4 regions of the Streptomyces botrytidirepellens genome follow, and region 3 is predicted to be linked to each of the others. Evidence: predicted binding sites of a transcription regulator. Region 3 holds the regulator's gene; each other region holds the start of a gene.
The links. Region 3 encodes HrcA, which represses chaperone genes, less so after heat shock. Its sites were predicted from a motif close to TTNGCACTCNGNNNNNCNGAGTGCNAA; they were not measured.

Region 1 (2,200 bases), on a different contig from region 3:
CCGCGCTTCATCGACCAAGTCCGGGACCTCGGGTTGCCGTTCACCCAGTTCCTGACGGACCAGGCGGTCGACGGCCACTACGACTACTTCGGGGAGCTGCACCGGCTCGGCGGCGGCGTCGGCAACCACACGCTCACCCACCCCAGCCTGGCCGGGCAGGACTACGGCACCCAGGTCCAGGAGATCTGCGGGCAGCAGGAGAACCTCCGGAACCGGCTCGGCGTCCAGCCGCGCCTCTTCCGCCCGCCCTACGGGGAATACGACGAGACCACCCTGCGCGCGGCGGCCGACTGCGGGCTGGGGCCGGTGGTGCTGTGGCGTGCCGAGATGGAGACCCAGGGGCTGGTCTACCGGTCCGGCGGACGGCTCCAGCCGGGGGACATCGTGCTCGCGCACTTCCGCGGTCCGGAGCAGCTCGACGGGCACACCATGACCGAGATGATCACCGAGCTGCTGCGCGGGATCCAGGCGCAGGGCTTCGCCGTGGCGCGGCTGGAGGACTACGTCTGAGCGGCGGCGGCACGGCGCCCGTGCGGTCCGGCGGCGGCTCGCTTGGCACTCTGGTTGACGGAGTGCTAACCGCGTCATAATGTCAGGGCTGGCACTCGGCACTGCGGAGTGCCAAACACAGCGACGGGCAGGTCCGGCACCCGCGACGACGGATCCACCTGGTCGCCACCTCAGACAGTTAACCCCGTGAGATCTCCGAAGGGGGAGGTCGGATCGTGACGACCGCCAGCTCCAAGGTTGCCATCAAGCCGCTCGAGGACCGCATCGTGGTCCAGCCGCTCGACGCCGAGCAGACCACGGCCTCTGGCCTGGTCATCCCGGACACTGCCAAGGAGAAGCCCCAGGAGGGCGTCGTCCTGGCCGTGGGCCCGGGCCGTTTCGAGGACGGCAAGCGGCTTCCGCTCGACGTCTCGGTCGGCGACGTCGTGCTCTACAGCAAGTACGGCGGCACCGAGGTGAAGTACAGCGGCGAGGAGTACCTCGTCCTCTCGGCTCGCGACGTCCTCGCGATCGTCGAGAAGTAATCACCGAAGTTTTGCCTTGAGCCGCGCCCCGGTGCCCGTGTCACAGATACCCGGGGTCGGGGCGCGGTTCGTTTTTTTGACGCGACGGCGGCTGCCCCCGCACGGCGGCCGAGGATCGCAATGAGAGGACATACGCAACCATGGCGAAGATCCTGAAGTTCGACGAGGACGCCCGTCGCGCCCTTGAGCGCGGCGTCAACAAGCTTGCGGACACCGTCAAGGTGACGATCGGCCCCCGCGGCCGCAACGTCGTCATCGACAAGAAGTTCGGTGCTCCGACCATCACCAACGACGGTGTCACGATCGCCCGCGAGGTCGAGGTCGAGGACCCGTACGAGAACCTGGGCGCCCAGCTCGTCAAGGAGGTGGCGACCAAGACCAACGACATCGCGGGTGACGGCACCACCACCGCCACCGTGCTGGCCCAGGCGCTGGTCCGCGAGGGCCTGCGCAACGTGGCCGCCGGTGCCTCCCCGGCCGCCCTGAAGAAGGGCATCGACGCCGCCGTCAAGGCCGTCTCCGAGGACCTGCTGGCCACCGCCAGCCCGATCGACTCCAAGTCCGACATCGCTGCCGTGGCCGGGCTGTCCGCCCAGGACAAGCAGGTCGGCGAGCTGATCGCCGAGGCGATGGACAAGGTCGGCAAGGACGGTGTCATCACCGTCGAGGAGTCCAACACCTTCGGTCTCGAGCTGGACTTCACCGAGGGCATGTCCTTCGACAAGGGCTACCTCTCGCCGTACATGGTGACCGACCAGGAGCGTATGGAGGCCGTCCTCGACGACCCGTACATCCTGATCCACCAGGGCAAGATCGGCTCGATCCAGGACCTGCTGCCGCTGCTGGAGAAGGTCATCCAGGCCGGCGCCAGCAAGCCGCTGCTGATCATCGCCGAGGACGTGGAGGGCGAGGCCCTGTCCACCCTCGTCGTCAACAAGATCCGCGGCACCTTCAACGCCGTCGCCGTGAAGGCCCCCGGCTTCGGTGACCGCCGCAAGGCCATGCTCGGCGACATCGCGACCCTCACCGGCGCCACCGTCATCGCCGAGGAGGTCGGCCTCAAGCTCGACCAGGCCGGTCTGGACGTGCTGGGCACCGCCCGCCGCGTGACCGTCACCAAGGACGACACCACCATCGTCGACGGCGGCGGCAACAGCGACGACGTC
Region 2 (2,200 bases), on a different contig from region 3:
GGGCTGGACTGGCGGCAGGCGCTGATCATCGGCGCGGTGGTGTCGTCCACGGACGCGGCGGCGGTCTTCTCCGTGCTGCGCAAGGTGCCGCTGCCCAAGCGGCTCACGGGCATCCTGGAGGCCGAATCGGGCTTCAACGACGCCCCGGTGGTGATCCTGGTGGTCGCCTTCTCCAGCCAGGGCGCGATCGACCCCTGGTACCTCATGATCGGCGAGATCGTGCTGGAGCTGGCGATCGGCGCCGCCATCGGTCTCGCGATCGGCTGGCTCGGCTCGTACGCGCTGCGCCGGGTGGCCCTGCCCGCCTCGGGCCTGTACCCGATCGCGGTGATGGCCATCGCGGTCGTCGCCTACGCGGGCGGCGCGCTGGCACACGGCTCCGGCTTCCTCGCCGTCTACCTCGCCTCGCTTGTCATGGGTAACGCGAAGCTGCCGCACTGGCCGGCCACCCGCGGTTTCGCCGAGGGGCTCGGCTGGATCGCCCAGATCGGCATGTTCGTCCTGCTCGGACTGCTGGTGACGCCGCACGAACTGGCCGACGACATCTGGCCCGCCGTCGTGGTCGGCCTGGTGCTGACCGTCGTCGCCCGGCCCCTGTCGGTGCTGGTGAGCACGACGCCGTTCCGGGTGGCATGGCGGGAGAAGGCCCTGCTGTCCTGGGCGGGGCTGCGCGGCGCGGTGCCCATTGTGCTCGCGACCATCCCCATGGTCGGCGAGGTGCCCGACAGCCGCCGGATCTTCAACATCGTCTTCGTCCTGGTGATCGTCTACACCCTGATCCAGGGGCCGACGCTGCCCTGGTTCGCCACCCGGCTGCGTCTGGAGGAGACGGAGGGCACCGCGGACCTGGGCATCGAGTCGGCGCCGCTGGAGCGGCTGCGCGGCCATCTGCTGTCGGTGTCGATCCCCAAGGACTCCCGGATGCACGGGGTGGAGGTCGCCGAGCTGCGGCTGCCGCCGGGGGCCGCGGTCACCCTCGTCGTCCGCGACGGCTCCAGCTTCGTGCCCCTGCCCTCGACGGTGCTGCGGCGCGGCGACGAACTCCTGGTGGTGGCCACCGACCCGGTGCGGGACGCGGCCGAACAGCGGCTGCGGGCGGTCGGCCGGGGCGGCAAGCTGGCGGGCTGGCTGGGCACCGGCGGCGGCTGATGGCGTGGCATAGGTCACCGTGTGCCGTACCGCAGTGGACTGGCGGGCCGGAATACTGCACTATGGAGCGTCGTTAGCACTCAACGAGTGAGAGTGCCAGGAGGAAGTACGTGCCGACCTACCAGTACCAGTGCACCGAGTGCGGCGAGGGCCTCGAGGCGGTGCAAAAGTTCACCGACGACGCGCTCACCGAATGCCCCCAGTGCCAGGGGCGCCTGAAGAAGGTGTTCTCCGCGGTCGGCATCGTCTTCAAGGGCTCCGGCTTCTACCGGAACGACAGCCGCTCCTCGTCCAGCAGCTCGAGCGGCGGCTCGGCGAAGGCCGCGTCGAAGAGCGACGGCGGCTCGTCGTCGGACAAGGGCTCGTCCTCTTCGTCCTCCTCCTCGGACACCTCCTCGGGGTCGTCCTCGTCTTCGACGTCCTCGTCGTCCTCGTCGTCGACGTCTTCTTCGTCGAGCACCTCGTCGAGCAGCACCAGCTCGGCCGCCTGACCTCGCACGCACCGCGCGCCCCCGCCGCTCCCTCCCGGGAAGCCGCGGGGGTGCCGTGCGTCCGCCGCCCTGTGTCGGGGCGCCGTCGGCCACGGCTGGCTAGGGTGATCACATGGCTGAGACGAGCAGCACACCAGCAGACATAGGGGTCATCGGAGGGTCGGGGTTCTACGCCTTCCTCGACGATGTGACCGAGATCACCGTGGAGACTCCCTATGGCGCGCCGAGCGATTCGGTCTTCCTCGGCGACATCGCGGGACGGCGGGTCGCCTTCCTGCCCCGGCACGGCCGCAAGCACCATCTGCCGCCGCACCGGATCAACTACCGCGCCAACCTGTGGGCCCTGCGCTCGGTCGGAGTGCGGCAGGTGTTCGGACCGTGCGCGGTGGGCGGACTGCGGCCGGAGTACGGCCCGGGGACGCTGCTGGTGCCGGACCAGCTGGTGGACCGCACCAAGGGACGTACGCAGACCTACTTCGACGGTGAGCCGCTCCCGGACGGGCGGGTGCCGAACGTGGTGCACACGACCTTCGCCGACCCGTACTGCCCGGTGGGGCGGC
Region 3 (2,200 bases):
ACGACCGATCCGTGGCCCGGTACGTACCGCGCGTCCTCGCCGCCGAGGGCGATCAGCCGGTCGAGGGCGGCGGGCCAGTGGACGGGGATCGCGTCGGGCCCGGCCTGGGGCGTGCCCGACTCCTCGACCAGATCGCCGCAGAAGACCACCTCCGGCCCTCCCGGGACCAGAACGGCCAGGTCATGGGCGGTGTGTCCGGGGCCCACGTTCGCCAGCAGCACGGACCGCCCACCCAGGTCGAGGGTGACCTCCCCGGAGACCGCGTGATGCGGCGGTACGAGGTGATCGGCGGCCTCGGCGGCGGCATCGGGGGCCACCCCGTGCCGTACCGCGTCCTCGCGCAGCGCGTCCCGGTCGCGGCGCAGCACCCCCTCCAGCCCGGTGGCTCCGTATACTTCGCAGCCCGCGAAGGCGGCCGTGCCCAGGACATGGTCGAAGTGCGGATGGGTGAGCGCGATCCGGGTCGGCCGGCGGCCGGTCAGCCGGGTGATCTCGGCCCGCAGCGCCGCGCCCTCGCGCAGCGACGAGCCGGTGTCCACCACGAGGACGTCCGTATCACCGACGACCACGCCGACCGTGCAGTCCCAGTCCGGCAGCCGGCGGCGGGCGACATCGGGCGCGAGCTGTTCCCACCCGGCCTCTTCCCAACACGTCTCCATACCGAGACGCTAGCTCCAACAGCGATAGCGTGACGTGTGGCCGGGCACCGGCGGGGGGCGGCTCTTGCCGTGGCCACCGCACCCCGCCGTACACTGGCTGAGGGGTTCTGGCACTCGTGACCACTGAGTGCCAGAGGGACGACCTGATGACACGGCTGGACTGGAGGTGCGCGGGGTGCTCAGCGAACGCAGACTCGAAGTGCTGCGTGCCATTGTCCAGGACTACGTGGGCACCGAGGAGCCGGTCGGCTCCAAGGCGCTCACCGAGCGGCACCGGCTGGGGGTCTCCCCGGCCACGGTGCGCAACGACATGGCGGCGCTGGAGGACGAGGGCTTCATCGCCCAGCCGCACACCAGCGCCGGGCGCATCCCCACGGACAAGGGCTACCGGCTCTTCGTGGACAGGCTGGCCGGAGTGAAGCCGCTGTCCGCTCCGGAGCGGCGCGCCATCCAGAACTTCCTCGACAGCGCCGTCGACCTCGACGACGTGGTGGGGCGCACCGTCCGGCTGCTGGCGCAGCTGACCCGGCAGGTCGCTGTGGTGCAGTATCCGTCGCTGACCCGTTCGACGGTGCGGCACGTGGAGCTGCTGCCGCTGGCCGTGGCCCGGGTGATGCTGGTGCTGATCACCGACACCGGGCGGGTCGAGCAGCGCATGGTGGACTGCCCGGCTCCGATCAGCGACGACTCGCTGGCGGACCTGCGGGCCCGGCTCAACAGCCGGGTCGTGGGGCGGCGGTTCGCGGATGTGCCGCAATTGGTGCAGGATCTTCCGGAGTCCTTCGAGCAGGAGGACCGGGGGACGGTCTCGACCGTGCTGGCGACGTTGCTCGAAACGCTTGTCGAGGAGACCGAAGAGCGGCTGATGATCGGCGGCACCGCGAACCTCACGCGTTTCGTGCATGATTTCCCCCTGACGATCCGGCCCGTGCTGGAGGCACTTGAGGAGCAGGTCGTCCTCCTCAAGCTGCTCGGCGAGGCCAAAGACTCGGGTATGACCGTGCGCATCGGGCATGAGAATGCTCACGAGGGGCTGAATTCCACCTCGGTCGTCGCGGTCGGCTACGGTTCGGGCGACGAAGCCGTCGCCAAACTCGGCGTGGTCGGACCGACCCGCATGGACTACCCCGGAACGATGGGAGCGGTACGCGCAGTGGCACGTTACGTCGGACAGATCCTGGCGGAGTCGTAAGTGGCGACGGACTACTACGCAGTCCTGGGCGTGCAGCGCGATGCCTCGCAGGACGAGATCAAGAAGGCATTCCGCCGGCTCGCACGCGAGCTGCACCCGGACGTGAACCCGGATCCGAAGACCCAGGAGCGGTTCAAGGAGATCAACGCCGCTTACGAGGTGTTGTCGGACCCGCAGAAGAAGCAGGTCTACGACCTGGGCGGGGACCCGTCGGGTTCGGCCGCGGGCGGCGGCGCCGGTGGCTTCGGCGCGGGCTTCGGCAACTTCTCCGACATCATGGACGCCTTCTTCGGCACCGCCTCGCAGCGCGGACCGCGGTCCCGGACGCGGCGCGGCCAGGACGCCATGA
Region 4 (2,200 bases), on a different contig from region 3:
GGGCGCGGGCTACCTCATCGGCCCCGGCGCCGGAACCGCATATGAGAACTCGTCAACTTGTGCGCAAAGTGTGTGCGCGATTTGTCGGGTTGGTACCCTATGTCCGGTCGGGTTTGCCCGAACTTCACAGGACTTCTCCACTTTTTACCGATCGGCCGTGCCCAGAATTCTCGTCCAATTGACCTGTTGCAGAGGGCGTTGGGACGGATACATTCAGCGGCGGTCGACGCGTTCCGGCGCACACCCCCCTCGACTCGGGGGGTGAGGTCTGACCCGGGTCCGCGGAGTGCGGTCCTGCGCAAGGGCCAGCAATAGGGGAGTTAGGAATGGCTCAGGGCACCGTCAAGTGGTTCAACGCGGAGAAGGGGTACGGCTTCATCGCGGTCGACGGTGGTGCGGACGTGTTCGTCCACTACAGTGCGATCCAGATGGACGGTTACCGCACCCTCGAGGAAGGCCAGCGGGTCGAGTTCGAGATCTCGCAGGGCCAGAAGGGCCCGCAGGCGGACATGGTCCGCGTGGCCGTAGGCTGACGCGCCGAACGCGACGCAGCTGACTGAAGTAGCCGGAGGGCCCGTACCCCGCGAGGGGGGGCGGGCCCTCTGGCATGTCCGCGGGGGCTCTCGCCCGCCTCTCTTGACGCCCGTCGGGCGCTTGCACTCTCATGGGGCGAGTGCTAATTATTGCGTTAGCACTCTGAAGGTGAGAGTGACAGAAGGATCGGGTCGGTGAGGCTCGCCGGTGCCGCGCGGGGCAAGGAACCGCACGGCAGGCAGGCCGTCCGTCGCGGGCGCCAGGCGCGGTCCGGAGCAATCCACCCCGTCTTGGGAGGACCACTTCACATGGCCAAGATCATCGCGTTCGACGAGGAGGCGCGGCGCGGCCTCGAGCGCGGGATGAACCAGCTCGCCGACGCCGTCAAGGTCACCCTCGGCCCCAAGGGCCGTAACGTCGTCCTCGAGAAGAAGTGGGGCGCCCCCACGATCACCAACGATGGTGTGTCCATCGCCAAGGAGATCGAACTCGAGGACGCGTACGAGAAGATCGGCGCCGAGCTGGTCAAGGAGGTCGCGAAGAAGACGGACGACGTCGCCGGTGACGGCACGACGACCGCGACCGTCCTCGCCCAGGCGCTGGTCAAGGAGGGCCTGCGGAACGTTGCCGCGGGCGCCAACCCGATGGCCCTCAAGCGCGGCATCGAGAAGGCCGTCGAGGCCGTCTCCGCCCAGCTGCTCGAGCAGGCCAAGGACGTGGAGACCAAGGAGCAGATCGCCTCCACCGCCTCCATCTCCGCCGCCGACACCCAGATCGGCGAGCTGATCGCCGAGGCCATGGACAAGGTCGGCAAGGAAGGCGTCATCACCGTCGAGGAGTCGCAGACCTTCGGGCTCGAGCTCGAGCTCACCGAGGGCATGCGCTTCGACAAGGGCTACATCTCCCCGTACTTCGCGACGGACATGGAGCGTATGGAGGCGTCGCTCGACGACCCGTACATCCTGATCGTCAACTCGAAGATCACCAGCGTGAAGGACCTCCTCCCGCTGCTCGAGAAGGTCATGCAGTCCGGCAAGCCGCTGCTGATCATCGCCGAGGACATCGAGGGCGAGGCGCTGGCGACCCTGGTCGTCAACAAGATCCGTGGCACCTTCAAGTCCGTCGCCGTCAAGGCCCCGGGCTTCGGTGACCGCCGCAAGGCCATGCTCGGCGACATCGCCATCCTCACCGGTGGCACCGTCATCTCCGAGGAGGTCGGCCTCAAGCTGGAGAACGCGGGCATCGACCTGCTCGGCCGCGCCCGCAAGGTCACGGTCACCAAGGACGAGACCACGATCGTGGACGGCGCCGGCGACACCGACCAGGTGCAGGGCCGCGTCAACCAGATCCGCGCCGAGATCGAGAACTCGGACTCGGACTACGACCGCGAGAAGCTCCAGGAGCGCCTGGCGAAGCTGGCCGGCGGCGTGGCCGTCATCAAGGCCGGTGCCGCGACCGAGGTCGAGCTGAAGGAGCGCAAGCACCGCATCGAGGACGCGGTGCGCAACGCCAAGGCCGCCGTCGAGGAGGGCATCGTCGCCGGTGGTGGCGTGGCCCTGCTCCAGACCGTCTCGGTGTTCGAGAAGCTGGAGCTCGAGGGCGACGAGGCCACCGGTGCCCAGGCCGTGCGCCTGGCCCTGGAGGCCCCGCTGAAGCAGATCGCCGT

Region 1: groES (co-chaperone GroES) is a predicted target of HrcA. The motif match lies at 553-579, and genes of this name have one in related genera.
Region 2: EEJ42_RS35640 (FmdB family zinc ribbon protein) is a predicted target of HrcA. The motif match lies at 1,223-1,249, and genes of this name have one in related genera.
Region 4: groL (chaperonin GroEL) is a predicted target of HrcA. The motif match lies at 654-680, and genes of this name have one in related genera.

The regions. Positions count from the first base shown of each region.
Region 1 is NZ_RIBZ01000201.1:278-2,477, forward strand. Features, by position in the region: partial or broken gene EEJ42_RS15430 (polysaccharide deacetylase family protein) at 1-510, shown strand, start outside; gene groES (co-chaperone GroES) at 726-1,034, shown strand; gene groL (chaperonin GroEL) at 1,175-2,200, shown strand, end outside.
Region 2 is NZ_RIBZ01000683.1:795-2,994, reverse strand. Features, by position in the region: gene EEJ42_RS35645 (potassium/proton antiporter) at 1-1,149, shown strand, start outside; gene EEJ42_RS35640 (FmdB family zinc ribbon protein) at 1,260-1,640, shown strand; gene EEJ42_RS35635 (S-methyl-5'-thioadenosine phosphorylase) at 1,753-2,200, shown strand, end outside.
Region 3 is NZ_RIBZ01000732.1:3,698-5,897, reverse strand. Features, by position in the region: gene EEJ42_RS37370 (MBL fold metallo-hydrolase) at 1-659, opposite strand, end outside; gene hrcA (heat-inducible transcriptional repressor HrcA) at 835-1,851, shown strand; gene dnaJ (molecular chaperone DnaJ) at 1,852-2,200, shown strand, end outside.
Region 4 is NZ_RIBZ01000261.1:8,064-10,263, forward strand. Features, by position in the region: gene EEJ42_RS20535 (cold-shock protein) at 327-533, shown strand; gene groL (chaperonin GroEL) at 843-2,200, shown strand, end outside.